One region of the Bifidobacterium intestinale genome, then DNA from elsewhere that is predicted to be linked to it. Evidence: riboswitches for the same ligand, from Rfam matches in the RefSeq annotation. Region 1 holds a riboswitch; each other region holds the start of a gene.

Region 1 (7,584 bases):
GCATGGCGAGCACGCCAGCCAAAGCCAGACGTTGACGCTGCCCGCCAGAAAGCCTGCGCGTGGAGCGATCAAGTTTCATATAGCCAAGTCCAACAATGTCGAGTGAGGAACGGACCCTGCTCCAAATCTCATCTTTTGGCAGATTCAGATTTTCACAGCCAAAAGCGGTATCGTCTCCCACACGTTCCAGAATCGTCTGTGCATCGGGATCCTGCAATACCAATCCTGATCGCCCACGCGAATGGCGGGCATCCGTTCCGTCGATCAGCAGCTCACCTTCGAGTTCACCTTCATCATCACCGCCGAGCACGCCGGCAAGACCGGCCATCAACGTCGATTTTCCGGCACCGGAAGCACCCAACAGCAACACACGCTCCCCCGGCTGTATGGTGAAGTCCACATGCCTTAACGCAAAATCCTTACGTGAAGCATGTCGCCATCCCCAATCGCGTGCGACCACCCCGGCTGCGGAAAACGATTTTTCTGCATCAGTACCCATGAATCGTTCTTTCATTCCTTTTGCATTTGGCGTTCGTAAGGCGAACACGCATCAAAGAAGTCCCGTATCCACCCACCGTGAATGCGATACGGGACTTCACAAACGAATCGTCAGACCAGAGTCTGCGCACGACCGGATTCGAAACGGTCAAGCACGCCTGTTTTGGCGATGGCCTGCTGCAGCAGATACATCAGGACTCCAGCCACCAAAGCGCCGGAAATAACGGAAGTGACGCAGTTGACGGCAATACGCAAGCCTGCCCAGGCGGGGTTTACGGTCCAGTTGTAGAGGAAGCATCCCAAACCGGCGAGGGTGCCGGAAATGGTGGCCGACAGCAAATCCCAACGCTTGTACGCGAAAATCGCAAAGCCGATTTCGGCAGTAAGACCTTGGCAGATGCCAATGATCAGGGAACCGCCGATGCCCCAGGGATTGCCCATGGCGAGTTCTATAGCGGCAGCAAGGGTTTCGGCGAACAGCGCAGCACCAGGCTTTCGCACAATAAGGGCGGCCAGAGGTCCTGCAAATAGCCAGATGCCGTTCAGTAGGCCTTCGAAGCCAGGCGTCACCGCTTCGAACAGCGTGATCGGAGCCGCGCAGATAACATCCCAGCCCCAGAAAATCACACCAGCTGCAACCGCGACGATGGCGGCCACAACGATATCAACGACTCGCCATTTGTTGTTGTGCTTCTTCACCGCGGAAGATTCATTTACGGTCATGAATGTGCCTTTCTTTATGTCAAGGCACGGGAAAAGAGAGACGTCCGTGCGCCGGCATTACCCGGTATACGTTCATACGGTCGAAGCGTTTGCTTCCTCTCAGCCATACGGCCCCCGTGTCTGCGCTTGATACTACACAAGGCACAAGATTTCCACAAGGGCTGTTTCATTTTCGCTTCGTTTCCGGCATAGAACACGCTCGGATTTTTGCAATGGCCTGTCTTCACGGGTTTCCCTCCCGTACTGAATGCAGCACGGAAACACGGTTCCATAGAGTTTTACAGAGGTCTGCACATCAATGATTCAGCTAGGTTCCTGAATGTCTCGCCAATACCGTCGGCACGTAACGAGCCATCCTCATTCAGCACGGCCGGGCGTCCGTCCTCACCAGTCTCCCGCAATTCCGGTTCCAGTGGAAGCTGAGCGAGCAAAGGAACGTCATAGCCGAGGCTTTCGGTCAGCTGTTCCGATACGCGCGTACCACCGCCTTCGCCGAAAATCCGCAGACGTTCACCCTTATGCTCGTAATAGCTCATGTTCTCTACGACGCCGCGCACTTTCATCGGCACCTGCAGCGCCACCAAGCCGGAGCGTACTGCGATGTCGGATGCGGACGGCTGCGGCGTGGTGATCACCACCAGTTCCGCATTCGGCAGGGCCTGGGCCACGGAAATCGCCATATCGCCGGTGCCCGGAGCCAAGTCAAGCAGAAGCACGTCGGGCTCGCCCCACCACACATCCGAAAGGAATTGTTCGAGCGAACGCTGCAGTCGCGGCCCTCTCCAAAGGATCGCACGATCGGCGCCCGCGAACATGCCGATGGAAATCAGTTTCACCCCCCAAGCGGTGACGGGCATGAGCATACCATTCAGATTGGTGGGTTGCGCATGCACGCCGAACAGTCGCGGCAGCGAGAACCCGTAGATGTCGGCGTCAATGGCGGCCGTATCATAACCGAGCGCCGCGAAAGTGGCGGCAAGATTCGCGGTGACGGACGATTTGCCGACACCGCCTTTGCCGGATGCTATGGCGAAAATACGGGTTTTGATGCCCGGCTTATTAAAGGGGTTCTGCTTGCGATCGGCTTTGAGACCTGCAACGAGTTGGGTGAGCTTGTCTTGGCTCATGGATCCGACTTCGATACGCGGCAGCAGCGTCGCATCCGGGTAGGATGCCACCGCTCCGTTGATTTGGTTGGTGATGGTCTGCGATAATGGGCAGCCTTCCACCGTCAGCTCGACTTCCACACGGACTTCGTAAGTGTTCGTTTTGCCTTCCACCGGTATCGCATCGATGGCTGCGATCATGCCCAGATCGGTCACGGACCGCCCCAGCTCGGGATCGATCACTTTGCTGAGTCGCTCATAGATGCGCGCTTCAATGGTACGCTCGTCGGTCATGGTTCCTCCTTTAGCCGCGTACCAGACTAGCGTCTGGAGGCGCGGCATGCCAGAGCCTTCTTGCGATTACGTTGCCAGCTTGACGTTCCGACGTCACACCGTTCCGTTTTCCAGCAGTATTTTGAACTGGTCCTCGTTTAACATGGGAACGCCTAATTCCTCTGCCTTGGCGGCCTTGGCGCCGGCGTTTTCGCCAACGACCACCCAATCGGTTTTCTTGCTGACGGATCCTGAGGCTCTTCCACCGCGAGAGATAATCGCTTCTTTGGCGGAGTCACGCGAGAAATCAATCAACGAACCGGTGACGACCACTGTCTTGCCTTCAAGTGTCTGTGGTAGTTCACTGATTTCAGCTTGCTCCACGCCAACTCCAGCAGCCTTCCATGCTTCCAACACCGTGCCGCGCCAATCGCCTGGTTCCTTGGCCGATGTGAACCACGTGACCACCGATTCCGCAATCTCCGGACCGATGCCGTCTATCTGAGACAGTTCGTCCACACTGGCGCGTTCGATGGCGTCAAGCGATCCGAACGTATTGGCGATAACACGTGCCGTGGGCGGTCCGAGGCGCCGGATCGACAGGGCTACAAGCACACGCCATAAGTCGGCGTGGCGTGCCTTGTCCATTTCGTCAAGCATTTTCCTTGTGTTTTCCGCAGGGCGTATATATACCGGCTGCACGCTGGATGCTCCGGAACGCGATACTTTGGTTTCCTCTCGGATCACCATGGCATCCTCAGGCACGTCATATCCGGGATATTCCGCGGATTCATCGACTTCGTCCTTACGCTTTCTCGCCGCTGTCGGAGTCGTCCAAAACGCCGGGACCTGATGCCATAGGCCTGATCCGCCGATACGTTTGCGCGTTTTTTTCGGCTTACCATTCTTGCCGACGGTTTCGTGGATTTCGATGATTGGCGCTTCTCGCCATACGCGAACATCCTGCAGGTCGGAGGCTGTCAGCGAGAACAGGCCGGCCTCACTGGACAACACCGGCGTTTGCCGGGCCGGCAGTTCCAGCCCTTCCACCGGCTCGTACGGTTCGGGCTCCTGCCCCGGTGCCACCACGATTTCGGTGATGTTCGGCGCGTAGGTCGCCACCGAATCGGGGCGATCCTCTTCCGGATTCGTCAACGCGATGGCCGATTGGTCACCCAGATGTTCGATATCGAACGCCTTTCTGGATGCCAGGTTGATGATGCGTTCGGTTAACTGTGCCGGGCAGGATTCCACGTTAGGACAGCGGATGTCCTTGTCCCCCTCTTTGGCTGGAGCGAGTTGTGCCCCACAGCTCGGGCAATGCGAAGGCATCACGAAACGGCGCAGCTGGTCTTCGCACCCTTCCCTACGCTCCAACACTGGACCTACAAGTTCGGGAATCACATCGCCTGCCTTGCGCACCACAACGGTGTCGCCGATAAGCACGCCTTTACGTTCCACCTCGAACGGATTATGCAAAGTGGTTCTCGACACCGTTGAACCCGCAACATATACGGGCTTCAGAATGGCCACCGGCGTCACGCGGCCGGTACGCCCCACTTGCACGGTGATGTCGAGCAACTCCGTATTGACTTCCTCCGGCGGATACTTGTAGGCGATGGCCCAACGTGGCGCACGCGAGGTCGCACCCAGCGACCGCTGCAACCCCAGATCGTCCACTTTCACGACGATGCCGTCGAGCGCATGCTCGATGTCACCGCGATGCTCACCGTAATAGTCGATCATGTCGAGGATTTGGCTGAATGTGGTGACTTCACGATTGTGCGGAGAGACCGGTATACCCCACTTCTTGTATAGCTCGTACGCCTCGGATTGGTTGTTGACGATATCGTGGCCGTCGCCTCGTTTGACGCCCCATTGGAGCGTGCCGATACCGTGCGCGTAGAAACTAAGCCTTCTGGTGGAGGTGATGCGCGGGTCCTTCTGACGCAGGCTTCCTGCGGCCGCGTTGCGCGGATTGGCGAAAGGCGCGCGTCCCGCATCCTCGCTTTCCCTGTTGAGCGTGTTGAAATCATCCCATCGCATGAAAACCTCGCCGCGAATCTCCACGAATTCAGGAATATCCTCCTCTGGCCCGGCAAGATTCTGTGGAATGGTGGAGATGGTGCGCACATTGAGTGTGATATCTTCGCCAGTCACACCGTCGCCTCTGGTCAGGCCCTGTTCAAGCACGCCATTACGGTAAATGAGATTGAGCGCAAGTCCGTCAATCTTCACTTCGCAGGTCATTGGCAGGGGCTTCGTATCCGACCAATCAAGACCTCGGATGACACTGTCATACCATTCGCGCAATTCCTCAAGCGAAAAGACATCGTCAAGACTCATCATGCGTGACGGATGACGCACTGATGCGAAATCGTTGGAGAAGGTGCCCCCAACACGATGCGTCGGCGATTGCGTGGAGTCAAGGGATGGAAACTGCGCTTCCAAAGCCTGTAAGCAGCGCATTCTCGCATCGTAGGCCGCATCAGACGAGACCGGCGCATCATCGATATAGTATGCGATCTGATCGGATTCCACCCATGCTGCCACTCGCGCCCACAATCGTGCCGCGGCCTCGGCGCTCATCGATGAAACGTCGATCCTGTCCAGTCGCATGGCATCCGCATCTGTCGGCTGCAATGCGGCGATCCACTGTTCGCTTCCCGGTGCATATGAGGCGGCTCCCTCGTCTGCCGACACGGGCGTCGACGTGCCCATGGCGCCGCCATCCGTTTCGGGAGCGTCAAAATCCCATGCGAGCTGTTCGGAATCGTCATGCCTTGTCATTGTCACTACCTTGTCAACATTTTTCGATGTGCTTTCAGTGCTGTCGGTCGGCGACGCTTCGAACAGTATCGCACAAATGTTCGACTAACGTGCCGTCGACGCTGAATTGTTCGCCCCGGATGGTGCCGGTCAGTTGTTCAACGACCTCAGGAACTGCATCTGCACCACATCGGCACCGTCGCGCTCCTCGTCATCCATCCTTGAAGCGGCAACCGAAAGCGTACGTGCCGGCACGAACATGCCCTCGTCCACGCAGACTCGCGCGGCCTTGCGTACCAAGGATGCAACCTGTGTGTTGGGCCATACCGGCAGTCCAGCCTGCGTAAGCACATGCATGGCTTCCGACACATTGGTAGGCACCGGAATGCACTGCGACTGCGCACGTCCGATCAATTCCTGAAGCTCACCCTCCAACATGGCGATACGCGCCGGTGCGATCTCCTCGCTCATGATATATGCGGCGGCCGCGATGTCGAAGTGATCGCACATCCATTCCGCGTAGGCAAGCCTATAGTAGGCGAACGATGCGTCCTCACGGTCAAGTGCGACATGCAACGCGTTGAGACATGCGGCTCTGGCTGGATCCCAATCCTCGGAGCGTGCCAACTGCACCGCCAGTTTGAGGTGCGAGAGCGGATAGGCCGGCGCGTATCGCACCATCGCATTGAGATGCGGCAACGCGGCCTTCACGCCTTTGACCTGTGCGAGCACGTCGGCGAGTTCCATATGCGCGTAGAACAGATTATCCGGAATCAGCACGGTCCGTTCGCCTTCCGTGGCGAACATGCGATTGTAGATGACGCGTTCCGCATACGAGTTGAAATACCGCGGCACGCCCGGATTCGAAGCGAACAGTTGGTCCATTCGTTCCAACGCCGCTTCAGCCAGTTCCACGCTTTGGTCGACCTGTCCGGAAAACAGCAGGTCTCTCGCCTTGATGCGTTCCGCGTCAAGCTCGTCGGCCACGCGGAATGAGAAATCCGGCGTGTCCTTGCCATCGATAAGAGCGCTCGTCACTTGCGGAGCCAAGACCGTTAACTCAGGGTCGGCGATGGCGTTGATGATGTCCATGGCCTGCTTCGCTTTGGCTACCGACTCCAGAAGGGGATCCTGCGCGATCCTATGGAATTCACCAACCGCGCGCTGCAGCAGGTCCACACGCTGGATGGACAGCCCCGACATGTCGCGGCAGCCGAACAGTTGCGCCGTATTATGGTCGAATGTAACATCGGAAAGCTCGGGCTCCTCTTGGCTTCCCGCCGGAGAGAAACGGCTGTCACGCAGGTTGAGCGCGGCATCCACTGGTTTCAATGCGCCAAGACCATCCACATCCATTTCCGCGTCGAACATGCGGTACGTACCTGTCGGGTCAGACAGTCCGCACTCACCCAACCGTTCCATGAACTCGCCTCTGGTAAAGGTGACCGTCACCAAATTGCGCACGGTCGGATTCTTGCGAAGCTGGCTCAACGGATCGTCGCCATCCCCGTCGAAATCGTTATAGCCAATCAAACCAGCATCAAGACCGTCATGCGTGAAATGCTCGGAATCGCCCTCCTCTCCGGTGGACTCGTTTGCAGCTTCGTCAGGAACCGCAAACGTCATCTCGTCGAAGTCGATATCCTTTATCAAATCCTCGAACTGTCTGTTCAGCGAATCGTCCGCATCATCACCGTCACCGCCATCGACACCCAAGTCAGCGGTTTTCGGCGTCACCGGCCGAGACGGATCCCCATGGAAATCGCCGTCTTTCGGATCGGCTTTGGATCCGGAAACGCCCATATCTCCGGTACGGATTCGTTCGAACGCGGCCAATGCCTCGCTCATCAGCTCGCTGATGGCGGAATCCTGCTCGGCCACGGCCTCTTCCAAACCAATCGAATCGATATGCATCGATACGCGCTGGATGCCTGGATCGGCACCGAAACTCAACGCAGCCATCATCAGTCCGACACGCAGATTGTAGTCCGCGCTCATGCGAGCGCGTTCGGCGTCCGTCATATCCACCCATGCATGGCGTGCCGCATCGTATCTGGTGGACGGCATCATGGAAACGCCTGCGGAAGTGAAGCCGATCGCCATATTGCCGTCCTTGAGGCTGCATCGGAAATCCACGTCGAAACGGTACGGAAGGCGCATGCTGCGTAGCAGCCGAGACATTGTCTGGCGGTACACCCATTCCGAACCGCCTTCG
Region 2 (7,584 bases), 230 kb from region 1:
GCTCTACGCCCGGGGTCGCGTGACGCACCTTGGCGATCCACGGCGGGACCTTGGCTCCCGGAAGGTGGCCACCCTCACCCGGCTTGGCGCCTTGGGCGAGCTTGATCTGCAAATCAGTGGCGTGCACGAGGTAATCGCTGGTCACGCCGAAGCGCGCCGATGCGATCTGCTTGATCTTGCTGTAGCGCAGCGGATCGTTGATGCGATCCTCGGATTCGCCACCTTCGCCGGAGTTAGAACGTGCACCGATGGTGTTCATCGCGATAGCGAGGGTCTCATGCGCTTCCTGGGAGATGGATCCGTAGCTCATGGCGCCGGTGGAGAAACGCTTGACGATCTCGCTGGCCGGCTCGACCTCGCTGATGTCGATCGGCTTGCGGTCGGACTTGAACTTCATCAGTCCGCGCAGCGTCATCAGACGGTTGGAGGTGTCGTTGATGTGCGCCGAATACTTCTTGAACATGTCGTAATCACCGCGCTGGGTGGACTGCTGCAGCAGGAAGATGGCCTCAGGATCATTGAGGTGATCCTCGCCGGTGCGGCGCCACTTGTACTCGCCGCCGGTGCGCAGGTTGCGGTGCGGACGGGCGGTCCACTGCGACGGGTAGGCCACACGGTGACGAATGGCAACCTCTTCGGCCAGTTCGTCGAGTCCGACGCCGCCGACGCGGGAGGTGGTGCCGGTGAAGTATTTGTCGATGACGTCCTTGTTCAGGCCGATGGCTTCGAACAACTGCGCGCCACGGTAGCTCATGATGGTGGAGACGCCCATCTTGGCCATGATCTTGAGCACGCCGGTGGACAGCGCGTTGGTCAGGTTCTTCACTGCGGTTTCGGCATCGACGTTGAGATACCCATTGCGGGACAGGTCTTCGACGGATTCGAACGCCAGATACGGGTTGACTGCTGCCGCGCCGTAGGCGATCAGCAGAGCGACATGGTGGATTTCGCGCACATCGCCGGCCTCCACGACCATGGAGATCTGGGTACGCGTGTGTCTGCGCAGCAGGTGGTGCTGCACCGCGGAAGTGAGCAGCAGTGATGGAATCGGTCCCCACGTGTAGTTGGATTCACGGTCGGAGAGCACAAGGAAGTTGGACCCGTTTGCGATGGCCTCATCGACTTCCTGGAAGATTTCCTCAAGACGTTCCTTCAGTGCCTTACCGCCGCCTGCGACCTGATAAAGACCCTTGACGACGAACGGCTTGTAGTAGCCGCCGAGGATCTTGGCGCGGTCGAGGCGCTTGAGCTGCGCCATTTCGTCGGAGTTGAGCACCGGCAACGGAATGAGGATCTTCTTGGCGTGCAGTTCGGAATCGGCCAGCAGGTTCGGCTCGGGACCGATGGCGGATTCGAGGCAGGTCACGATCTTTTCGCGTTCCCAGTCGAGCGGCGGGTTGGTAACCTGCGCGAACTTCTGGGTGAAGTAGTCGAACAGCATGCGGCTGCGGGAAGAGAGCGCGGCCATAGGCGCGTCGTTGCCCATGGATCCGAGCGGTTCCTTACCGGTGTTGGCCATCGGGGCGAGCAGCAGCTTCAGGTCCTCTTCGGTGTAGCCGAAGGCGCGCTGACGGCGCTGCACGGACTGACCGGAGTGGTTGACGTGCTCGCGCTTGGGCAGCTGGCTCATCTCGACGGTGTTGCCTTCGACCCACTGGCGGTACGGATGCTGGGCAGCGAGGTTCTTCTTGATTTCTTCGTCGGGGATGATGCGGCCTTCATCGGTGTCGACGAGGAACATCTTGCCCGGCTCCAAGCGGCCCTTGGACACGATGTGCTCCTCGGCGTTCTCCGGAAGCACGCCGGTTTCGGAGGCGAGCACGATGTAACCGTCGTCGGTGAGCTGCCAGCGGCCGGGGCGGAAGCCGTTGCGGTCGAGCAACGCGCCGACCTGAGTGCCGTCGGTGAAGATGATGTGCGCGGGGCCGTCCCACGGTTCGATCAGTGTGTTGTTGTATTCGTAGAACGCCCTAACGTCGGGATCGAGCTGGTCGTTCTTCTCCCATGCCGGCGGCAACATCATGGAGATGGCATGCGGCATGGAACGTCCGGACAGGTGCAGCAGTTCGAGGCATTCGTCGAACGTGCCGGAGTCGGAGTAGCCCGGGGTCGCGATTGGCAGCAACGGCTTGAATTCGCCAAGCAGTTCGGAGCTCAGGCGGCCTTCTCGCGCGGACAGCCAGTTACGGTTACCCTGGATGGTGTTGATCTCGCCGTTGTGAGCCAGCTGGCGGAACGGCTGTGCGAGCGGCCAGCTCGGGAACGTGTTGGTGGAGAAACGGGAGTGCACGATGGCGATCTTCGCCTTCATGCGCTCATCGGAAAGGTCCAGGAAGAAGGGTTTGAGCTGCATGGTGGTGAGCATGCCCTTGTAGGTGATGGTGCGTGCGGAAAGGGACGCGAAGTAGATGCCCACCTCGTGTTCCACACGCTTGCGGATGCGGAACGTCTTGCGGTCCAGTTCGATGCCGGCGAGCTGCCCTTCGGGGTCGGCCACGACCAGCGTCTTGAACGCGGGCATGCTGGCGAGCGCCTGCAGTCCGAGTCCGTCCGGGTTGGTGGGTACGACGCGCCATGCGAGTACTTCGAGGCCTTCTTCGCGCACGATTTTGGCGATGGCCTGTTCTTGTTGGCCGGAGGTGGCGATGTCTCGGTCGAGGAACGCGATGCCGGCGGCGTAGTGGCCTTCTTCGGGTAGTTCGACGCCTGCGGTGGCGCGCATGAATTCGTCGGGCATGCTCATGAGGATGCCCGCGCCGTCGCCGGTGTTTTCTTCGGCGCCGACCGCGCCACGGTGGTTGAGGTTGACGAGCACTTCAATGGCGTCGTCGACGATTTTGCGTTCGGGGCGCTTGTTGAGGGTGGTGACCATACCCACGCCGCAGGCGTCATGCTCGGCGCCGGGATCGTACATACCTTGGGAATCATGGATCGTGAGATCTAACGGGGTGTGGAAAGTCACCGAAACCACCTTCAATGTTTTTGGGCAAGAAAAGTCTTGCGGTTCTTTAATGCGCGGTTTAGAATAGCGCGCCTTTGTGTCGTGGATATTTCCGTGTCCATATAACGAATACCCAGAAAAGTCAAGGTACATTTTCTTGAGGAAATGTGGAGAATTCACAACGCACTGGGCTCTCATGCCAACTCATCCAAGTATCGACGCATGCCGTTATGCTGGTTGCCTGTCCGAATAGCACAGGGGGAGTCGATATGTGGCTGAGACGGGCTTTGCCCGGACCCTCATACCTGATCAGGGTAATGCCTGCGTAGGAATGTCACGAACAGTGCGCACATGCGTTCCCCTGTGTCGGCGATCATAGACTGGTCGCCCCCGTAAGGAAGAGAGGGAATTGGCATGTCTGCCATGTCGCAACCGTCCGTTCAGAGCGGATCCGATTCGAAGAAGCTCACTCCAAAGAACGTTTTGCTGGGCTTGCAGCATGTGTTGGTGTCTAATGTGTGGCTTGATCCGGTATTTGTGGCCGGTGCCATTGGGTTGCCGTTGGCCTTGTCTTCGAATATGGTGAACGCCATTTTCATCGTGTCCGGTTTGGTCACGTTGATTCAGGCCACGAAATTGGTGCGTCTGCCGATTGTGCAAGGTCCGTCTGCCGCGTTTGACGCGTTGATGATTGCCGCTGGTACCGCCGGTTCGTTGGCTGCGGCTGGCACGTCGATTTTTGTTAGTTCGCTGATTTTTCTGGTGTTGTGTCTGACTCGTGTGATTGAGAAGATGCGTTTTCTATTTGCGCCGATGGTTTCCGGCGTGATTATTTTTCTGGTGGGCGTTTCGCTGTCGAGTTTCACATTGAGTGAGTTTCTTGGCGGCGCTCCCGGCGATGACGAGTTCGCTGATCCGAAGACGCTGGCCGTGTCTGTGGTGACTTGCGTGTTGGTGGTGGTGCTTTCCCAGTTCGGCAAAGGCATGGTCAGGGCGCTTTCCTATTTGATTGCGCTGGTTGTCGGCACTTCGCTCTCCATAGTGTTTGGCATGGCGGATTTTTCCGGGGTTGCGTCCAAGCCTTGGTTCGGTCTTCCTCAGATCATGCCATATGGCGGTTTTGATTTTGATGCTGCGGTTTTTGTACCGTTCTTCATCGCATATATGGTTGCGATTATGGAAGCGCTTGGCGTGTATCAGGCGGCCAGCGAGATTCAAGGCGTCAAGCTTGAGGATCGCCAGGTTCGTTATGGTTTGTCCGGCGAAGCGGCTGGTTCCGCTATTTCTTCGCTGATCGGTGGCTTCACCACTACCGCATATCCACAGAATGTCGCTTTACTGAAGGTTACGGATGAGGGCAAGTCCCACACACGCGTGCCGGTGATCATCGCCGGTGTGGTGTTTGTGGCACTTGGTTTCGTGCCGAAAGCCGGCGCGATGTTGTCGCTGATTCCCTCCCCTGTAATCGGCGGCATTTTCCTTCCGGCTGCAGCGAGCCTGATCAGTACGGGCTTCAATACACTGCGCAAGGCAGAGCCGGACGACCGATCCCAAGTAGTCATCGGCTTGTCACTGCTGTTGGGTATCGCGTTGCCGAACGCATTGAGCGGTCTTGAGGGCGGCGCTCACGTGTTCTTCTCTAATTCGATTCTGGTCGGCGCGTTCTGCGTGGTGATTCTCAAAGCGTTGCTGATCGATTTGCCGAATCTAATCAATCGTCGCAAAACAGGCGTGGGCAACAACGGGGATCAGGCACAAGCTTGATTCATGGCCAACCGTTACCGAAATTCAACATAGGAAAGGAACATTGCATCATGACATCGATGTCGCTAAACACTGAAGCGCAGCAGGTCAAGGCAGATGTGCTTGAGTTCATCGAAAAATACGGATGCGAAACCGCGCCGGATGAGGCGTTCGACGCACTCGCACGACAGATTTTCGCTTTTCAGTACGCTCATAACATGCAGTATCACGCGTATTGCATGTCTCGCAGGGTGACTCCGCAGACGTTGTCCAGCTGGATGGATATTCCACCGATGCCGGTGGATGGGTTCAAGATGCTGACGCTCACTTCGGTTCCCGAGACGGAGTGCGAGGCCGTGTTTATGACCAGCGGCACCACGCATCCTGGCCAGCGTGGACGCAACTATCATCCTGATCTTGAGGTGTGGGACGCTTCGATGATCGGCCCGTTCCGTCATTTCATCATGCCGGACCGCGAGCGTATACGCATCGCAGTGCTCTCCCCCGCTTGGGAGATGAATCATAATGGTTCGTTGGCCCGTTATCTGACGCGTGCGGTGGAGCGGTGCGGTAGCGAGGGCAGCGGCTTCTTCTTCCATGAGGATGGCTTGGACTTCGCGGGCGTGGAGAGATTCCTCAATCAGGCGGTGGCCGATGGCGAGCCGGTGATGCTGATGGGTGCCTCGTCCGCATACCTGTATCTGCTTGACTATCTTGCCAAGCAGGGCAAGACCTATGCGTTGGCGAAGGATTCGCGTGTGTTCGATACCGGTGGATTCAAGAGCACAAAAACCGATATGACGGTCGATGACCTGTATGCGAGGTTCTCTGAAGTGTTCGGCGTCGCGCGCACGCACTGTGTGAACATGTATGGTATGACGGAGTTGAGTTCACAGATTTACGATCAGAATCTGCTGTCGTACTATACGGATGGCTCGTCGAATTATTTGAAGGCCACGCCGTCGTGGGTTCGTTCCGTGTTTCTCGATCCGGCGACCCTCATGCCTGTTCCCGACGGCAAGCAGGGTGTGATCGCGCATTACGATTTGGCGAATTGGAATTCCTGCCTGGCGATTTTGACGGAGGATCTTGGCGTGCGCACCGCTTCCGGTTACGAACTCAATGGTCGTGCGAAGGGTGCGGAGGCACGTGGCTGCTCCATCGCCGTCGATGAGGTGATGGCGGCGAACGCATGAGCGTCATCGATGTTTTCCATGCGCCGCGCGGTTTCGTGTTTCAGGATTTCGAAACGCGCGACATCATCACCGATCATGGTGAGGTCACGTTACGATATCCGGTGCTCACTGCGGAGATAATCCGTGATTTGTGCGGGACGGTACGTCGTAATCGGCTGCAGGCACTGTCGGCATATTCCGTCGAACGCATTGTGGATGTTATCGGTAAGGCTGTGGCATTGTGGACGGATCCCGATTATGAGGGACGTCTGCTTGCCGAATCGTTGATTCCCTCCATTACCGGCTATGATCCGACGATGACGCGCATCGAGTTGAAACGTTACATGCGCATGTTCCGTAGACGCGAGCTGTTGCGTTTTCTCGACGATGAGCTGTCGAGCCCGCGCATGCTGGATGAATACCGTCCGAACAAGTCCGGCGGATACACGCGCCTGTACGGACCGGATCTGACGTTCCACGTGTTCTCCAGCAATGTTCCCGGCATTCCTGTGTGGAGCATGACCATGAGTTTGCTGACGAAAAGCGCGATCATCGGCAAATCCTCGTTCGACGAGCCGCTGATGCCCGTGCTCTTCGCGCGCTCCTTGGCGCAAATCGATCCGGATCTTGCTGACGCTTTGGCCGTGGTGCCATGGCGCGGCGGCACTGTGGAACTTGAAGACATGGCGATCGGCGAAGCGAACGCCGTGATCGCCTACGGTTCTTCGCACACCACCGAAGCCATCCGTCCACGTGTCGGCGCCGGCAAACCGTTCCTCAGCTATGGTGCTCGCATTGGCTTCTCACTGATTGGCCGCGAAGCATTGCGCGCGGACACGCATGTGCAGACCGTGCACCGCATGGCCGTGGACGTGGCCACCTACGACCAACAAAGCTGTTTGGCGCCGCAAACCATCTTCGTGGAACGAGGCGGAGCCATCTCCCCCGCGCAAACCGCCGAACTGCTTGCCCGCGAACTCGACTCGCAGCAGCACAAATATCCAAGATCCACCCCCTCCGATGAAGAATCGCTCGCCATACGCAGAGCGCGTTCAGAAACCGAAATGAAGGCGCTGTTCATGGCGGCACCGGCATCAGACGGTTCCGTGGCCCAAAGCAACCTACAGGCGCCGTTCGTCATCGAATCGCCGCAAGGCACCAACTGGACCGTACTCTACTTCCCCAATACCGACAGTCTCACCTCATTGGCGACCCCACTCAACCGCACCATCAACCTCGTCGCCGTGGACCAGCTCGAAAACGCGCTGCCAACGTTGAAACCATATCGCGTTTGGCTGCAAACCTGCGCGATCGCCGCCAGCTCATCCAGACTGTTCACGCTTGCGCAGCACGTGGGCGAATACGGCATCGATCGCATCTGTCCCATCGGCGAAATGAACCGTGCGAAATCCGGATGGCACCACGATGGCGGATTCAACATCCTCGATCTTGTCAGAGCCGTCGACATCGAACGCAACACCGACCGTTATTCCGACACCTTCGACATCGACTACGAATAATCCCAAGGAAACCCCATGAACCAGCAACCCACAAGTCGACCGCTCACCGGCAAAACAGCCATCGTCACCGGAGCAAGCCGAGGCATCGGCGCCGCAATCGCACTAAGACTCGCGCAACTCGGCGCCAACGTGACCATCGACTACCTAAGCAACAACGAACGCGCGCAACAGACCATGCAACATATCGAACACGACGCCGCAGCGC
Region 3 (7,584 bases), 210 kb from region 1:
ATCGCAGGCATAGATCAATCCGGAATTCATAGTGTCAAGCACTCGTTGCGGCACAGTCATGGCAGCCTCCTTGCAGTCATTCACACTCGTTGCGATTATATACGAACTCAACGCAACTCATGCCGTGATTCCGCATGCCTTTCGCAATCCTCTGCACAATCATCGTCTGCGGCTAGCGAAATATTTCGCATGTTCGGCGGTGTGACCGTAAGTGCCATTGAACTCCCAATCACCACATCAAAACATCGCCAGTTAACCTGTTGCAGCCTTGGCTTCCGACACGATCAGCGGGCAGCCAAAATTTGCCAACGTGATTTGGTAAGGATATTCACATGCTCGACACGCACCTCATGCATAAGAGGCACCGACACCTCATCGCACGTGTGATGATAGACAAAACCAACCTTTTCCTGCACCCGCTTCGACTTCAGATTGCCATCATAATAACCGCACCAAATCGCACTCATACCAAGATCAACAAAACCATGACGGATAATCTCCCTAGCTGCCTCCGGCATATAACCCCTCCCCCAGAAAGGCTTGCCCAACCAGTAACCCAACTCACACTCATCATCACGATCCGTCATACCCGTATGACCATTAAGCTTTAACTCAATCGAGCCAATGGGGTTATTGCTGCCGCGCTCGCAAATCGCGCAGCATTCCTTGCCATTGAGCACATGACGAATCGTATTGAGACTTTCTTCTTTCGATCGGTGTGCGGGCCAGCCCGCGATAGGTCCGATATCCGGATCTTTCGCATAGACGTACAAGCTTTCCGCATCTGTTTCAGTCCAAGCCCTCAATGTCAGCCGTTCCGTCTCCAACATGTAGTCAACCTCTTTCATACGCAATGCATTGAACTGAGGTATAGCTTAGCCTGCAAGGAGAGTTTTGCCATGAGATGCGCGGTGGGGCGTGATACGGATGAAGACGATGCATGCGAAAGTGACGACGGGTCTGACTCACCTATGGGCTTCGGCGAAAGGCTACGTCCAGTGCAGGGCGTAGGTTCGTAGCCAACACCTAAAGCAGGGGGGCTCCTCAACGGAGCTGAGATAGGCGAATGCCTGACCCTTTGAACCTGTTGGTTAACACCATCGTAGGGAGCGAAGAATGAGCGTCATCGTGCACACGCATTTCCAGCGTCAATCGGCATCCGTAAAAGTCAACGCAACAGACGCGTCGGCAAAACAACCTGCATCGCGAAATCATCAAGCGTAATTTCGCTTTCTATCCCGTGTATCCAAGAATACGAGGCATGTCAGCGTATCCATTTACTGACGGAATCAAATTTTCCCAACCCAAAACAGCATAATCAAGGGGGAATCATGAACAATTATCCGTATGCGTCGATGCGAGACAGCTTCGACCTGAGCGCCTATTTTGTGGTAGGCCCACAGGATTGCAAAGGTCGACCGATCACCGACGTCATCGATGACGCATTGCGCGGGGGCGCAAGCTTTATCCAACTGCGCGCCAAAGACGCCGACGCGAAGGACCTTACCGACATGGCGCGTGATATCGCGCAAATCATCGAAGACAACAACAAGTCAGATTCCGTGGCATTCGTGATCGACGACCGCGTGGATGTGGTCTGGCAGGCCCGCAGCAAAGGCATCAAGGTTGACGGCGTGCACATCGGACAGACCGATATGGAACCGCGTGAAGCCCGCACGCTGCTCGGCGAAGACGCCATCGTGGGATTGTCGGCGGAGACAGAAAGCCTGGTCAGACTCATCAACGAATTGCCCAATGGCTGCATCGACTATATCGGTGCGGCGCCGCTGCATGTTTCCGTCACCAAGCCGGAAGCGTCCGTAGGCGGCAATGACGGTTCCGGTCGCACGCTTGACAAAGAGCAGATCAACACCATTTGTTCAGCCAGTGGTTTTCCGGTAGTGGTAGGCGGTGGCGTGACCGCAGATGATATGGAAATGCTGGCGCGTTCAAAGGCGGCAGGCTGGTTCGTGGTGTCCGCGATTGCAGGAGCCGATGATCCGGAAGCCACAACCCGCGATATGGTAACGCGTTGGAAAGCCGTACGTGGCGACACGAAGCACGGATACGCACCGCGCATGAAAGCCCAGAACACAGCGGAAATCAGCCCTAGCAACGCAGCCGACGGCGCATCCGGTGAAAAGAAGTTCACCAATGCGAAGGAAGCCAAGGCCGCATCCAAGCTCGCCAAGCAGCAGCGCGTCGACATTGCCGCACGCGATTCCAAACAGCGCGACAAAGCGCATATCCGCAAAACCACGCCGGTACATTTCGAAAACGAATTCGGCTCCTACGATCTGGAAGTGCCATACACCGAAATCAAACTGTCTGACACTCCTGGCGTCGGACCGAACGCGCCATTCAAGGACTACAACACCGAAGGACCGAAATGCGATCCGAAAGAGGGACTCGCTCCCCTGCGTTTGGATTGGATTCTTGACCGCGGTGACGTCGAAGAATACGAGGGACGTCGACGCAATCTGGAAGATGACGGCAAACGCGCCATCAAGCGTGGCAAGGCTTCCAAGGAATGGCGCGGCCGCCAGCATAAGCCGATGAAGGCCAAGGATCATCCGGTGACGCAAATGTGGTACGCGCGCCACAACATCATCACGCCGGAAATGCGCTATGTAGCGGAACGCGAGCATTGCAGCGTGGAACTGGTGCGCAGCGAACTGGCCGCAGGACGTGCCGTCATGCCTTGCAATATCAACCATCCTGAGGCTGAGCCCATGATCATCGGCTCGAAGTTCCTTACCAAGCTCAACGCCAATATGGGCAATTCGGCGGTCACTTCGTCTATTGACGAGGAGGTGGAGAAGCTCACGTGGGCCACCAAGTGGGGTGCTGACACCGTAATGGATCTGTCTACCGGCAACGACATTCACACTACGCGTGAATGGATTCTACGCAACTCCCCCGTGCCGATCGGCACCGTGCCAATGTATCAGGCACTCGAAAAGGTGGAGGATGACGCTTCCAAGCTCAGCTGGGAACTGTTCCGCGACACGGTGATCGAGCAGTGCGAGCAGGGTGTGGACTATATGACGATTCATGCCGGTGTGCTGCTGCGTTTCGTGCCATTGACGGCGAACCGCATGACGGGCATCGTTTCGCGTGGCGGTTCGATTATGGCTGAATGGTGTTTGCAGCATCATCAGGAAAGCTTCCTGTATACGCATTTCGACGAATTGTGTGAAATCTTCGCCAAATACGATGTGGCGTTCTCACTGGGTGATGGACTTCGTCCGGGATCGCTTGCCGATGCGAACGATGCGGCACAGTTCGCCGAACTGATGACTTTGGGCGAGCTTACCCAGCGCGCATGGGAACACGACGTGCAGGTGATGATCGAAGGACCTGGCCATATTCCGTTCGACACCGTGCGCATGAACATCGAAATGGAGAAGGCGATCTGCAAGGATGCGCCGTTCTATACGCTTGGACCGCTCACCACTGACACCGCTCCCGGCTACGACCACATCACGTCGGCGATCGGCGGTGTGGAAATCGCCCGCTATGGCACTGCAATGCTGTGTTATGTGACGCCGAAGGAACATCTTGGATTGCCGAACAAGGACGATGTGAAGCAAGGTGTGATCGCATACAAGATCGCCTGCCATGCGGCTGATATCGCCAAGCATCATCCGCATGCCATCGACCGTGACAATGCCATAAGCAAGGCACGCTTCGAATTCCGTTGGCTTGACCAGTTCAACCTGAGCTACGATCCGGACACCGCCATCGCGTTCCATGATGATACTTTGCCGGCCGAGCCTGCGAAAATGGCGCATTTCTGTTCGATGTGCGGTCCGAAGTTCTGCTCCATGGCCATCAGTCAGAATATTCGCAAAAAGTTCGGCAATGCCGAATCACAAGAGAAGCTTGTGGCCGACGCACAAACCATTGCCGCCGGCATGCAGGAAATGAGCGAGCGTTTCCGCGAACAGGGAGGCCATCTGTATCAGTAGGCTGATCAGCAAGCCGAATCGGTAAGGCTGAACGGTAATCGGTTGCAATAAGCGGGATTGTCAGCTTTTTAAGAAGGCCGGCAATCCCGCTTATTCGATTATTGACATTGACATGCTGCCGGCACTGTTGTTGATTCGCTGCGGTCGGCAGTCCACTATCCAGACAAGAGGGTATAAGCACTCCCCCACGGTCAGCACATGGCTCTAACCTGAGTTTATGACTCTTCTTCAGCTGAAATATATTGTGAAAATCGTGGAATGCGGTTCCATGAACGAAGCCTCGCACGAATTATACGTGTCACAGCCCGCGTTGAGCTCGTCTGTGAAGGAACTCGAAAACGAGCTTGGCATCGAAATCTTCACCCGCTCGTCGCAAGGCATCGCCTTGACCGTGGACGGAGCGGAATTCCTCACCTACGCGCGCCAGGTGCTCGATCAGGCGTCACTGCTCGAAGAACGTTACAAGAACGCGAAGCCACGCAAGCAGCTGTGCTCCGTGTCCACACAGCATTACATATTCGCCGTCGAAGCGTTCGTGGAAATGATCAACTCCATCAAATCCGACGAATACGAGTTCACCATTCGTGAGACGCGCACCAAAGACATCATCAACCAAGTGGCGAACATGCTTTCCGAAATCGGCATCATCTACCTGTCCGATTTCAATAAAGACGTGATCGGCAAGATGTTGCGTGAAAAGCATTTGGAATTCCATCCACTGTTCCGTGCTCCATTGCATGTGTTCATTTCGCGCAACAATCCGCTGGCTGGCAAGAAAAAAGTCACGATGGACGACTTGAAGCCGTTCCCGTTCATCCAGTACGAGCAGGGCGAGGAAGGCAGCTTCTTCTTCGCCGAAGAGGCGGTCTGGCCGGAATACTCCCCCAAGCAGATCAACGTGACCGACCGTGCGACGATTCTGAACTTCATCATCGGTCTGAACGGCTACACCGTGTGCACCGGCATTGACAACGGCGATCTCAACAATGAGAAAATCGTGACCGTGCCGCTTGACACCGATGAGACCATGTTGGTCGGCTGGATCACGAACGAGCGCGCGAAGCTGTCGAAGGCCGCGGAAAACTATTTGGAGAAGCTCAAGTCGGTGGTGACCGACCATGGATACAATCTTATCGACTGAATGCACTGATCGACCGGATGCACTCTGATATGAGATATGAAAAGTGCCTCACACCGATGCTTTCGATTGGTGCGAGGCACTTTTTTATGTGCTCGACTATAGGATTCGCCTATACGATTCACCTATAGAATTCAGGCGCCATACTGCTCCAGATAGGCGTCGGCAGCAGCCTTGATCTCGTCGGTCACGTACGCGGTACCGTCAGCGGTTTCGATATGCTGTCCGGCCTCGAAGATCTCACGCACGTTGGCGATGGCGAACACCGGGAAGCCGAACTCTGCTTCGACGGCCTTCACCGCGGACGTGTCGGAATTCTTGGTCTTTTCCATACGATCCACGGAAAGCACCAAGCCGACAACCTCAACATTCGCTTCGGCCTTGAGCTTGGGAATGACCTCGCGTACTGCGGTGCCTGCGGTCATCACATCGTCGACGAGCAGCACCTTCATGCCGTCGGTCAGCTGGGTGCCGACCATCATGCCGCCGTCGCCATGATCCTTCTTCTCCTTGCGGTCGAAGGTGTAGCCGACTTCCATACCGTGGTCGGAAGTCAGAGCGATCGCGGTGGAGACGCCCAGCGGAATGCCCTTGTAGGCAGGACCGAAAATGGTGTCGATGTCGTTCGGCAGATTGCCTGCTTCGATTTCCGCAGCGATCTTCTCCGCGTAGAAGGCGCCGAGCGTGGCGATCTTACGTCCGTCGTTGAATGCGCCGGCATTGATGAAATACGGTGACTTGCGGCCGGACTTAAGCGTGAACTCGCCGAATTTCAGCGCCTGTGCGTCCAGCAGGAACTTGGTAAAACGGTGGTCGAGGGATTCAGTCATGTCATGCTCCTTTGATGAATGATCGAGGTCAGCGCCAAGTTTCGCCCTTGGCAAGCTTGTCTGCGAGTTCGGGACGTGCGTCGAGCAGATCGTCAAGTTCACGGGCCACACGCAATGGTGCGGTCGGTTCGAACAGCGCGGCCGCGCCGACTTCCACGGCGTTCGCTCCGGCATACAGGTATTCGAGCGCCTTCTCGCCGGAATCGACGCCGCCGATGCCGATGATCGGAATGTCTGGCAATGCGGAACGGGTCTTCCACACGGCCACGAGACCCATCGGCAGCACGGCCGGTCCGGAAACACCGCCGGTCACATGGTCGATGATCGGCTCGCCGGTACGAATGTTGATGCGCATGCCGAGCAGCGTGTTGATCATGCTCAGCGCGTCGGCGCCGCTTTCCACGGCCGCGCGGGCAGGCACGGTGATGTCGGTGACGTTCGGCGTAAGCTTGACGATCATCTTCTTATCGGTGAGCTTGCGCAGTCGGGTGATCAGACGGCTCAATGCCACCGGATCTGTGCCGACGCTCATGCCTCCGGCTGACACATTCGGGCAGCTCACGTTGATTTCCAGCATATCTGCAGGAGAATCGTTCAGCTTGGATACGACTTCGATATAGTCGTCATCGCAGTGGCCGGCCACATTGGCGATGACCGTGGCGTTGATGGCTTTGAGCTTGGGCAGGTCGTCTTCCAGATAATGATCCACGCCCGGGTTCTGCAGTCCGACCGCGTTGATGTTGCTGGATGGGCCTTCGGCGGTACGGACGCCGGGATTGCCCTCCCACGGCACCGGAGAGACTCCCTTGGTGGTGACCGCGCCCAGTTGGCTCACATCGTAGAACCAGCGAACCGCCGCATACTGGAAGGTGCCGGAAGCCGTGGCGACCGGATTCTTCCACGGCACGCCCGCCACCTGCGTGGGATGCTTCCATTCGTACGGGCCGTACAGGTTCTCATGCTGGGTATTGTCGCTCATCTCATTCACCCCATCCCAAACGTTCGCGAGTAAAGACCGGACCGTCGGAGCAGACCTTCAAACGTCCATCCAATGTGTCGACCGTGCACAGCACGCATGTGCCATAGCCGCAGCCCATGCGCTGTTCCAAGCTCAGCTGGCATGCCATGTCACGCTTTGCAGCCCATGCGGCCACGGCCTTCATCATCGGTAGAGGACCGCAGGTCAGGATCACCGGCTTGAGCTCGCCACCAAGCAGTTCGCCTTCGATGCGATCAAGCAGGGTGATCACATTGCCTTCGCTCTCGTCGATGCTGTACACCTTGTCGGCATACTTGCCCACGTATTCGTCACCGAAATGCACGTTACGGTAGCCGAACACCGCAGTGCTGGCCGCGCCTTCGACACCGGCGATATGCTGCGCCGCGCATACGAGCGGAGGCACACCCAAGCCGCCGGCAACCAGCACATAATTGGCGGGCTCCTTGGTTTTGAACGAATTGCCGAGCGGACCCATCACACGAATGGTGTCCCCCGGCTTCAGCTGTGCGAATTCGGCGGTACCTTTGCCCACCACGGCGAATATGAGGCTGACTTCATCGCCGTTGGTTTCGCACACGCCGAACGGACGCGGCATCAGCTTGCTTGGATCATTGGAATATACGTCGACGAACTGCGCCGGTCTGG
Region 4 (7,584 bases), on a different contig from region 1:
GTCACCATGTCGTTCTCGCTGGAGATGCTCTCGCCATTCTCGTAGTCGATCGCGTCGGCACCCTGTTCGACGGCCAGCTCGCACAGCGCCTGGGTTTCCGGCATATTCGGCGTGATGACGGTGGCCAGCGGGAACAGCTTGGAAGTCAGTGCCGCAATCGCGTCATCTTCGATAAGCTTCGCGCCGGACGTTGCCACCATTACCGGATCAAGCACAATATTCGTGGCACCATGCGCAATCAGACGGTCGGCGATCACGTTGATGAGCTCCACGCTCGACACCATGCCAATCTTCACGGCGACCGGCGGAATATCTTCAAATACTGCGTCGATTTGCGCGGCGAGCATTTCCGGAGGAGTGTTCGTGACCATAGTCACGCCTGTGGTGTTCTGCGCGGTCAGTGCAGCGATGGCGGTCATGCCGAACACGCCATTGGCGATCATGGTTTTCAAATCCGCCTGAATGCCGGCACCACCGGAGGAATCCGATCCCGCGATGCTCAATACCGGTGGCAATGTGCTGGTCATGAATGACTCCTTACTTGCTCTTGCTTACTTGTGATCTGAAGTTTTGAAATACTCCGCATACGCAATTGCCGAACCCTGCATAACATGCCGCATAGTGTGCAGGGTTCGGCAAAGTCTAGTCGACGATGATTTCGGAGGCGGCGACTTCCTCGGCTGTGACGTTCCAAAGCGCGTCAAGCAGCGCTACTTGGAAGGACCCCGGGCCTGAAGATTTCGCTTCGGCGATTTCGGAAGCCCTGTTGTACAGCAGTGAAGCGGAAATCGCAGCTACCAACGGTTCCGCTACGGCCAAGTATGTTGCGGTAACGCCGCCAAGTGAGCAGCCGGCGCCGGTGATCTTCGTCATCATCGCGCTGCCGCCTGGCAGACGGAACACATGCTCGCCGTTGGTCACCAGATCGACCGCTCCGGAAACGGCCACCGCACCAGCACCGGTGGGGGAGTGTTTGGCAAGATGACGAGCCACTCGTTTGGCTGCGTCAACAGCTGCATCGACCTCGTCCACAGCCTCCGCGCCTGCCGGACGCGTGCCGGGAACGGTGGAATCGTTTTGTGCAAGACCCCACATCGCATCGAGTGCGATGATCTCGCTCGCATTGCCGCGCACGATGGTCGGCGGATAGGTGCGGAACGATTCGAGAACGGCGGTACGGGTTTTTCCGATGCCCGCGGCGACCGGGTCAAGCACCCACGTCTTGCCGTTCTTGTGTAGTTTGTAGGCGATTTCCGGCAGCGCATCTTTGAAGAACGGCAGCAACGTGCCCACATTGATGTAGTTCGATCCTGCGATTTCCGCGGTGTCGATTACATCGTCCGGTAGAAAGCTCATGGCGGCAGTGCCTCCGGCGGCAAGCTGCGCGTTGGCCACAAGATTCATCGTGACGAAATTGGTGAACGACTGCGCCAAAGGCGTGGTCGTTCGTACGTTGTTGACTGCCTGTGCAATCTGTTCACGCAACGTTGCCGAAAACGAGTTATCGCTCATTGTCTGCTCCCTACGTTGGTCCTAACCAACAGGTTCAAAGGGTCAGGCATTCGCCTATCTCAGCTCCCACTTTCGTCGGAAGCCCCCCTGCATGTACATAACGTATCCAACCTATACAAAGGCCCTGACACTGTACTACTGACGTGGATGCCTTGCTCGAGGTGATTCACATCTGTGGTTATGATCCAGCTTAAACAGCAGATAATTACATAGTTATTGTTGTTTAGATTCTGCTAAACCATGGATATGTAAATATGTGTATGGGGTTTGTACGGAGGCTTCTCGCTTATATATGGCAGTCCTCTCCGAAGAAAAGCCATATCGGGGGTGTGAAAATGGCCGGTTTGACTATTTGACCTACCATATATAAGCGAGAAACCTCATGTCGAGATGTGGAATCTGCCATACGCAGGCGAGATACGACCCAATTGGGTGGCGTTCTGTCACCGCGTGAAGGTAGGCTTTGCGCTTGTAAAGACCCCAAACCGTTCAAACCAGAAGGTGCATTGTGGCTGTATCCAAACTCGATGAAGTCGTATCCCTCGCCAAGCGTCGTGGCTTTGTTTTCCCCGCCGGTGAAATCTACGGTGGAACCCGTTCCGCGTGGGATTACGGTCCGCTCGGCGTTGCGCTGAAAGACAATATCAAGCGCGAATGGTGGCGTTCCATGGTCGTCACCCGTGGCGACGTGGTGGGCGTTGACACGTCCATTATTCTTCCGCCGGCTGTGTGGGTGGCTTCCGGCCACGTGTCCGTGTTCAACGATCCGCTGATCGAATGCCTCAACTGCCACAAGCGCCACCGTGCGGATAAGCTTGAGGAATCCTATGCCGAAAAGCATGGCGACAAGCTGCCGGAAAACGGTCTCAAGGATATTGTGTGCCCGGATTGTGGCACCCGTGGCAACTGGACTGAACCGCGCGACTTCAACATGATGCTGCGCACCCACCTCGGACCGGTCGAAGACGAGAATTCGCTGCACTACCTGCGTCCGGAAACCGCGCAGGGCATTTTCGTGGACTTCAAGAACGTGATGACCTCTTCTCGTTCCAAGCCGCCGTTCGGCATCGCCAACATGGGCAAGTCCTTCCGTAATGAAATCACCCCGGGCAACTTCATCTTCCGTACCCGCGAGTTCGAACAGATGGAAATGGAATTCTTCGTGGCTCCGGGTACCGATGAGGAATGGCACCAGTACTGGATCGACGCACGCACCCAGTGGTACATCGATCTTGGCGTGAAACCGGAGAACCTGCGCCACTATGAGCATCCGAAGGAGAAGCTGGCCCACTATTCGAAGCGTACCGTCGACATTGAATACAAGTTCGGCTTCCAAGGATCCGATTGGGGTGAACTCGAAGGTGTGGCCAACCGTACTGACTTCGACCTTTCTGCACATGCCAAGCATTCCGGCGAGGACCTGAGCTACTTCAACCAGGCCACCGGCGAAAAGTACGTGCCGTACGTCATCGAGCCGGCCGCAGGCCTGACCCGCTCTCTCATGGCCTTCCTTGTTGATGCTTACGACGTTGACGAGGCGCCGAACACCAAGGGCGGCGTCGACAAGCGTACCGTGCTTCGTCTTGATCCGCGCCTGGCTCCGGTCAAGGCCGCAGTGCTGCCGTTGAGCAAGAAGCCGGAGCTGCAGACCGTGGCACATGATCTGGCAGCCGACCTGCGTCAGCACGATTGGATGATCGACTACGACGAGGCCGGTGCGATCGGTCGTCGCTACCGTCGCGAAGACGAAATCGGCACCCCGCTGTGCATCACCGTCGACTTCGATACGCTCGACGATCAGGCCGTCACCATTCGTGAACGTGACACCATGCAGCAGGAGCGCGTCGCACTCGACAAGGTGGCCGATTACGTGTCTGCACGCATTGGCGAGAAGCATGTGCGCTACCCGCAGGTACCGGTCGAGATGGGCGGCGAGGCTTGGCCTGAGTCCGTCAAGATCGCCGAAGCCGGTGGCTTGTACTAAAACTGGTTACTGGTTACCATAGCGTTCTTATGCCAGATAGCATTGTGACTGCTTACGAGGAATCCGACGTGCTCGACCCGCGTACCGACGCGGTGAGGCCGTCGGTTCCTCCGGTTATTAAGCCTGTTGATTTAGGGTCGGTGCATGTTGAGACGCCGGTGGTGCTTTCGCCTATGGCGGGAGTGACCAACTGGCCGTTCCGCGTGATTTGCGAAAGCTACGGGCCTGACGGTCTGTACGTAGCTGAAATGATCACCGCGCGCGCGTTGGTTGCCCGCAATCCCAAAGCATTGCGGTTGTGTCATTTCGCTCCAAGCGAGAAGATTCGCTCGCTGCAACTGTATGGCGTGAATCCAGCAATCGTGGAACAGGCTGCGAAAATCGTCATCGACGAAAACATGGCCGACCACGTCGATCTGAATTTCGGATGCCCCGTACCCAAAGTGACCAGGCGTGGCGGCGGTTCGGCGTTGCCGTGGAAGACGGATCTGTTCCGTGAGATTATCCAACGCGTGGTCAAGGTCTGTGATGCGGCCAATGTGCCTGTTACGGCGAAGATTCGTGTCGGCATCGACCACGAGCATGAGACGTTCCTTGAAGCCGGGCATATCGCGCAGGAGGAAGGTTGCAGGGCCGTTACCCTGCATGCGCGTACCACCGCCGAATATTACGGTGGGCATTCCGACTGGAGCAGAATCGGTGAACTGGTCGAAGCGCTAGATATTCCAGTGTTCGGCAACGGTGACATTTGGGGTGCGAACGATGCGCTTGCCATGGTTGCCGAAACCGGTTGCGCTGGTGTTGCGATCGGCCGTGGCTGTCAAGGCAGGCCGTGGCTGTTTGCCGATATCAAGAACGCGTTCGCCGGCAGCGACAAGCGTGTCGACCCTACATTGGGAGACGTGTGCCGTGTGGTTGAACGCCATGCGGAACTGTTGACCGAATTTTATGATGGCGACGAGCAGATGGCCGTGCATGATCTGCGTAAGCATATCGCGTGGTATCTCAAGGGATTCCCCGTTGGAGGCTCCACCCGTCGCGCTTTCATGGAATGTGAAAATCTTGAGGATGTCAGAACCGAAATAGGCAAGCTGGATCCCGACACCCGTTTCCCCGAACGAGTGGTCGACAAGCCAAGGGGGCGCGTGCGCTTCGCAAAGAAAGTGCATTTGCCTTACGGATGGTTGGAATCACGGGAAACGACGCATGATGAACGTCAGGCGCTGTTCGGCGATGATCCTATGGATGCCAGTTATTGAACATGACATGCTGATGTGGTTAAATCGTGTGGGGCGCCGAAAGAGGGTACATCTGAGGCGAAATGAACACGTTAGCAATAAAAAGTGAAAAAACGTCGTTACACACGGCGAAAAGCGCGCGTATTACGGCGTGTCTGCGATAAAGTTGTGCGTAAACGCGAGTGACAGGAGACTATGGTGAGCGAGATTGCCCAGACTGACAATTTCAACGACAAGACGAATATCAAGGTTGTCGGTGTTGGTGGAGCTGGCGGTAATGCCGTCAATCGCATGATTGCCGAGGGTCTTCAAAGTGTTGAATTTATTGCGATCAATACCGACGCGAAGGATCTGATGCGTTCCGACGCTGATGTCAAGATCTCCTTGAACGATGCCACCAGCCGTGGTCTTGGCGCCGGTGCCGACCCGGAGAAGGGCGCTAAAGCCGCTCAGGATCATCAGTCTGATATCGAGGAATCGCTCAAGGGCGCCGATATGGTGTTCGTGACCTGCGGTGAGGGTGGTGGCACCGGTACCGGCGCAAGCCCGATCGTAGCTCGTGCCGCACACCAGCAGGGTGCGTTGACCATTGCGGTGGTTACCCGTCCGTTCGGCTTTGAAGGTCCCCAGCGTGCGGCTTCCGCAGCACTTGGCATTGAGAATCTGCGCAAGGAAGTCGATGCACTGATTGTGATTCCGAACGATCGACTGCTTGAGCTTTCCGATCGCACCATTGGTATCGTCGACGCATTCAAGACCGCCGACACTGCATTGCTGGCAGGTGTGCAGGGCATCACGGACCTGATTTCCTCCAATTCTTACATTCACGTCGACTTCAACGACGTCAACGCCATTCTGCGTGGCGCAGGCACCGCACTGTTTGGCATCGGTTCCGCCCGGGGCGAGGATCGCGCCACCCAGGCCGCCGAAATCGCCATCAGCTCTCCGCTGCTGGAAGAAAGCATCGAGGGTGCTCATGGTGCTTTGATCAACATCGCGGGTCCGTCCGACCTGAAGCTGCAGGAAGCGGCTGCCGCCACTCAGCTGGTGGGCAAGGCCATCCATCCGGAAGCGCAGATCATTTGGGGTCTTTCCCTCGACGACGCCTATGGCGACGAAGTGCGTGTCACTGTCATCGCCGCAGGCTTCGATGCCAACTCCAAGAAGGCCCCTCAGGCCGAGGCCCAGAAGCAGGCCGAGCCTGCGGAAGATACGATTCCGCTGTCGGCGCTGTCCGCGGCTCCGAGAGCTGCTGCTCCGAGGGCGGCGGCTCCGCAGCAGCCTCAGCTCATTCAGACTCCGGAAGCCCCGAAGGTGCAGCCGCTGTCCACTTATGTTCCGTCCACTCCGGAACCCGTCGTTCCGTCATTCGATCAGACCACCGAGCATGAAGTGGTGTCTTCGAACGACGCCGGCGATTTGGATATTCCGGATTTCCTGCGCTAAAAGCAACGCGAAGACGCGAAAGGATCGTTCATGGCAGGTTTTATGAAAAGCGCGATGTCCTATTTGGGCATGACCGACGTTGCCGAGGGTGACGAGGATTTTAACGAGGAGGCTGAGAGCGGCGAAACCTCGTTCGATTCCGATCATTCCGTGACCCCGATGGCTTCGACGCCTGCCGCGACGTCCGCACCGCGCGAGCAGACCAAAGCCAACCCGTTCCAAGGTGGAAGGGTGAGCCGTATCACCACGATTCACCCGAAGTCCTATGAGGATGCGCAGCTGGTCGGACGTGCCATTCGCGACGGCGTTCCGGTGGTGCTGAACCTAACTGGCGTTGCCGAGGCCGTGGCGTATCGTATTGTGGACTTTTCCGCGGGTGTGGTTTTCGGCGTGCGTGGCTCCATCGAACGTGTCACTCCGCGTGTGTTCCTGCTTAGCCCAGCTCAAGTGAATATCAAGGTTGAGGAACCGCAGGTGAATAGCTCGTCGCACGATTTGTTCGCCGACTGACGCAGACGAAAGCCATTGCGAAATCAGACTGCGTAAAGCCTCCATCACTCGTGATGGGGGCTTTGTTATGTTCTGTTGCTATGGTGGTGCTCCATGATTTTGACTTTGATCGGTAGCGTCGTTCACTTTCTGGTGAATGCCTACATTCTGGTGCTGTTCATTCGCATGATTCTCGATTGGGTAGCTGTGTTGGCGTCGGCATGGCGTCCACGGGGGTTGGCGTCGTCGCTGATTGACGCGGTTTACCAGTTGACAGAGCCTCCACTGCGCTGGCTACGCCAATATATCCGCCCTATTCCAATGGGTCCTATTTATTTCGATGTGGCATTCATCGTTCTTTATTTCATTCTCATTGTTATTGATTTCCTCATTTAATGCATGTCAAATGCCGATTTTTCGCAAAAAATCGGTGGTTCCGTGCTAGAGTCAACAAATGAAAGCAACAACAGCAAGGCATCAAGCCCAAAGCGAGGTGTAAGATTTATGGCTCTGTTGACGCCGAAAGATATCAGAGAGCATACTTTCCAGACCGTAAGGTTCAAAGAGGGGTATGACGTCGACGAAGTCGACGATTTTCTCGATCAGGTAACCGAGACGGTGGAGGCTCTAGGCAAGCAGGCAGTCGCCAGCGGCCAGTCCACTCAGGCCCTCGGCCCGGATGTTGCGGGGCTCAACTCCAAGATTTCCGAGCTCAGCGCTCAGGTTCAGTCCCTGCAGCAGGAGAACGCGACATTGAAGTCCGCCTCTGAGCAGGCAGCCGGCGCTGGTGATCAGGCAGCTCAGGCAGCTCAGGTCGCAGCAGCCAAGCTTACCGAGGCTGAGGAAAGCAACCGTGCTCTGTCGGCTCAGAACGAACAGCTCAAGGATCAGGTGGATCGTCTGTCCGCACAGGTT

The links. Region 1 has a riboswitch for thiamine pyrophosphate ahead of NBH13_RS00320 (ECF transporter S component). Riboswitches for the same ligand answer to the same signal wherever they lie in the genome.
Region 2: it holds a riboswitch for thiamine pyrophosphate, as region 1 does, so the genes downstream of both, NBH13_RS01350 (solute carrier family 23 protein) here and NBH13_RS00320 (ECF transporter S component) in region 1, are expected to answer to the same signal.
Region 3: it holds a riboswitch for thiamine pyrophosphate, as region 1 does, so the genes downstream of both, thiC (phosphomethylpyrimidine synthase ThiC) here and NBH13_RS00320 (ECF transporter S component) in region 1, are expected to answer to the same signal.
Region 4: it holds a riboswitch for thiamine pyrophosphate, as region 1 does, so the genes downstream of both, thiM (hydroxyethylthiazole kinase) here and NBH13_RS00320 (ECF transporter S component) in region 1, are expected to answer to the same signal.

The regions. Positions count from the first base shown of each region.
Region 1 is NZ_JAMOKR010000001.1:87,040-94,623, reverse strand. It holds gene NBH13_RS00325 (ABC transporter ATP-binding protein) at 1-514, opposite strand, end outside; gene NBH13_RS00320 (ECF transporter S component) at 610-1,221, opposite strand; TPP riboswitch at 1,247-1,349, opposite strand; gene NBH13_RS00315 (Mrp/NBP35 family ATP-binding protein) at 1,500-2,621, opposite strand; gene ligA (NAD-dependent DNA ligase LigA) at 2,715-5,390, opposite strand; gene NBH13_RS00305 (tetratricopeptide repeat protein) at 5,520-7,584, opposite strand, start outside.
Region 2 is NZ_JAMOKR010000001.1:320,073-327,656, forward strand. It holds gene gltB (glutamate synthase large subunit) at 1-2,962, opposite strand, end outside; TPP riboswitch at 3,189-3,290, shown strand; gene NBH13_RS01350 (solute carrier family 23 protein) at 3,356-4,705, shown strand; gene NBH13_RS01355 (LuxE/PaaK family acyltransferase) at 4,765-5,880, shown strand; gene NBH13_RS01360 (acyl-CoA reductase) at 5,877-7,379, shown strand; gene NBH13_RS01365 (SDR family oxidoreductase) at 7,395-7,584, shown strand, end outside.
Region 3 is NZ_JAMOKR010000001.1:293,649-301,232, forward strand. It holds gene NBH13_RS01245 (sugar O-acetyltransferase) at 1-60, opposite strand, end outside; gene NBH13_RS01250 (GNAT family N-acetyltransferase) at 285-848, opposite strand; TPP riboswitch at 1,024-1,126, shown strand; gene thiC (phosphomethylpyrimidine synthase ThiC) at 1,329-3,971, shown strand; gene NBH13_RS01260 (LysR family transcriptional regulator) at 4,189-5,112, shown strand; gene pyrE (orotate phosphoribosyltransferase) at 5,244-5,939, opposite strand; gene NBH13_RS01270 (dihydroorotate dehydrogenase) at 5,968-6,918, opposite strand; gene NBH13_RS01275 (dihydroorotate dehydrogenase electron transfer subunit) at 6,920-7,584, opposite strand, start outside.
Region 4 is NZ_JAMOKR010000004.1:165,375-172,958, reverse strand. It holds gene thiD (bifunctional hydroxymethylpyrimidine kinase/phosphomethylpyrimidine kinase) at 1-527, opposite strand, end outside; gene thiM (hydroxyethylthiazole kinase) at 643-1,512, opposite strand; TPP riboswitch at 1,503-1,611, opposite strand; gene NBH13_RS06665 (glycine--tRNA ligase) at 2,021-3,496, shown strand; gene dusB (tRNA dihydrouridine synthase DusB) at 3,526-4,755, shown strand; gene ftsZ (cell division protein FtsZ) at 4,930-6,180, shown strand; gene NBH13_RS06650 (cell division protein SepF) at 6,211-6,690, shown strand; gene NBH13_RS06645 (YggT family protein) at 6,784-7,065, shown strand; gene NBH13_RS06640 (DivIVA domain-containing protein) at 7,174-7,584, shown strand, end outside.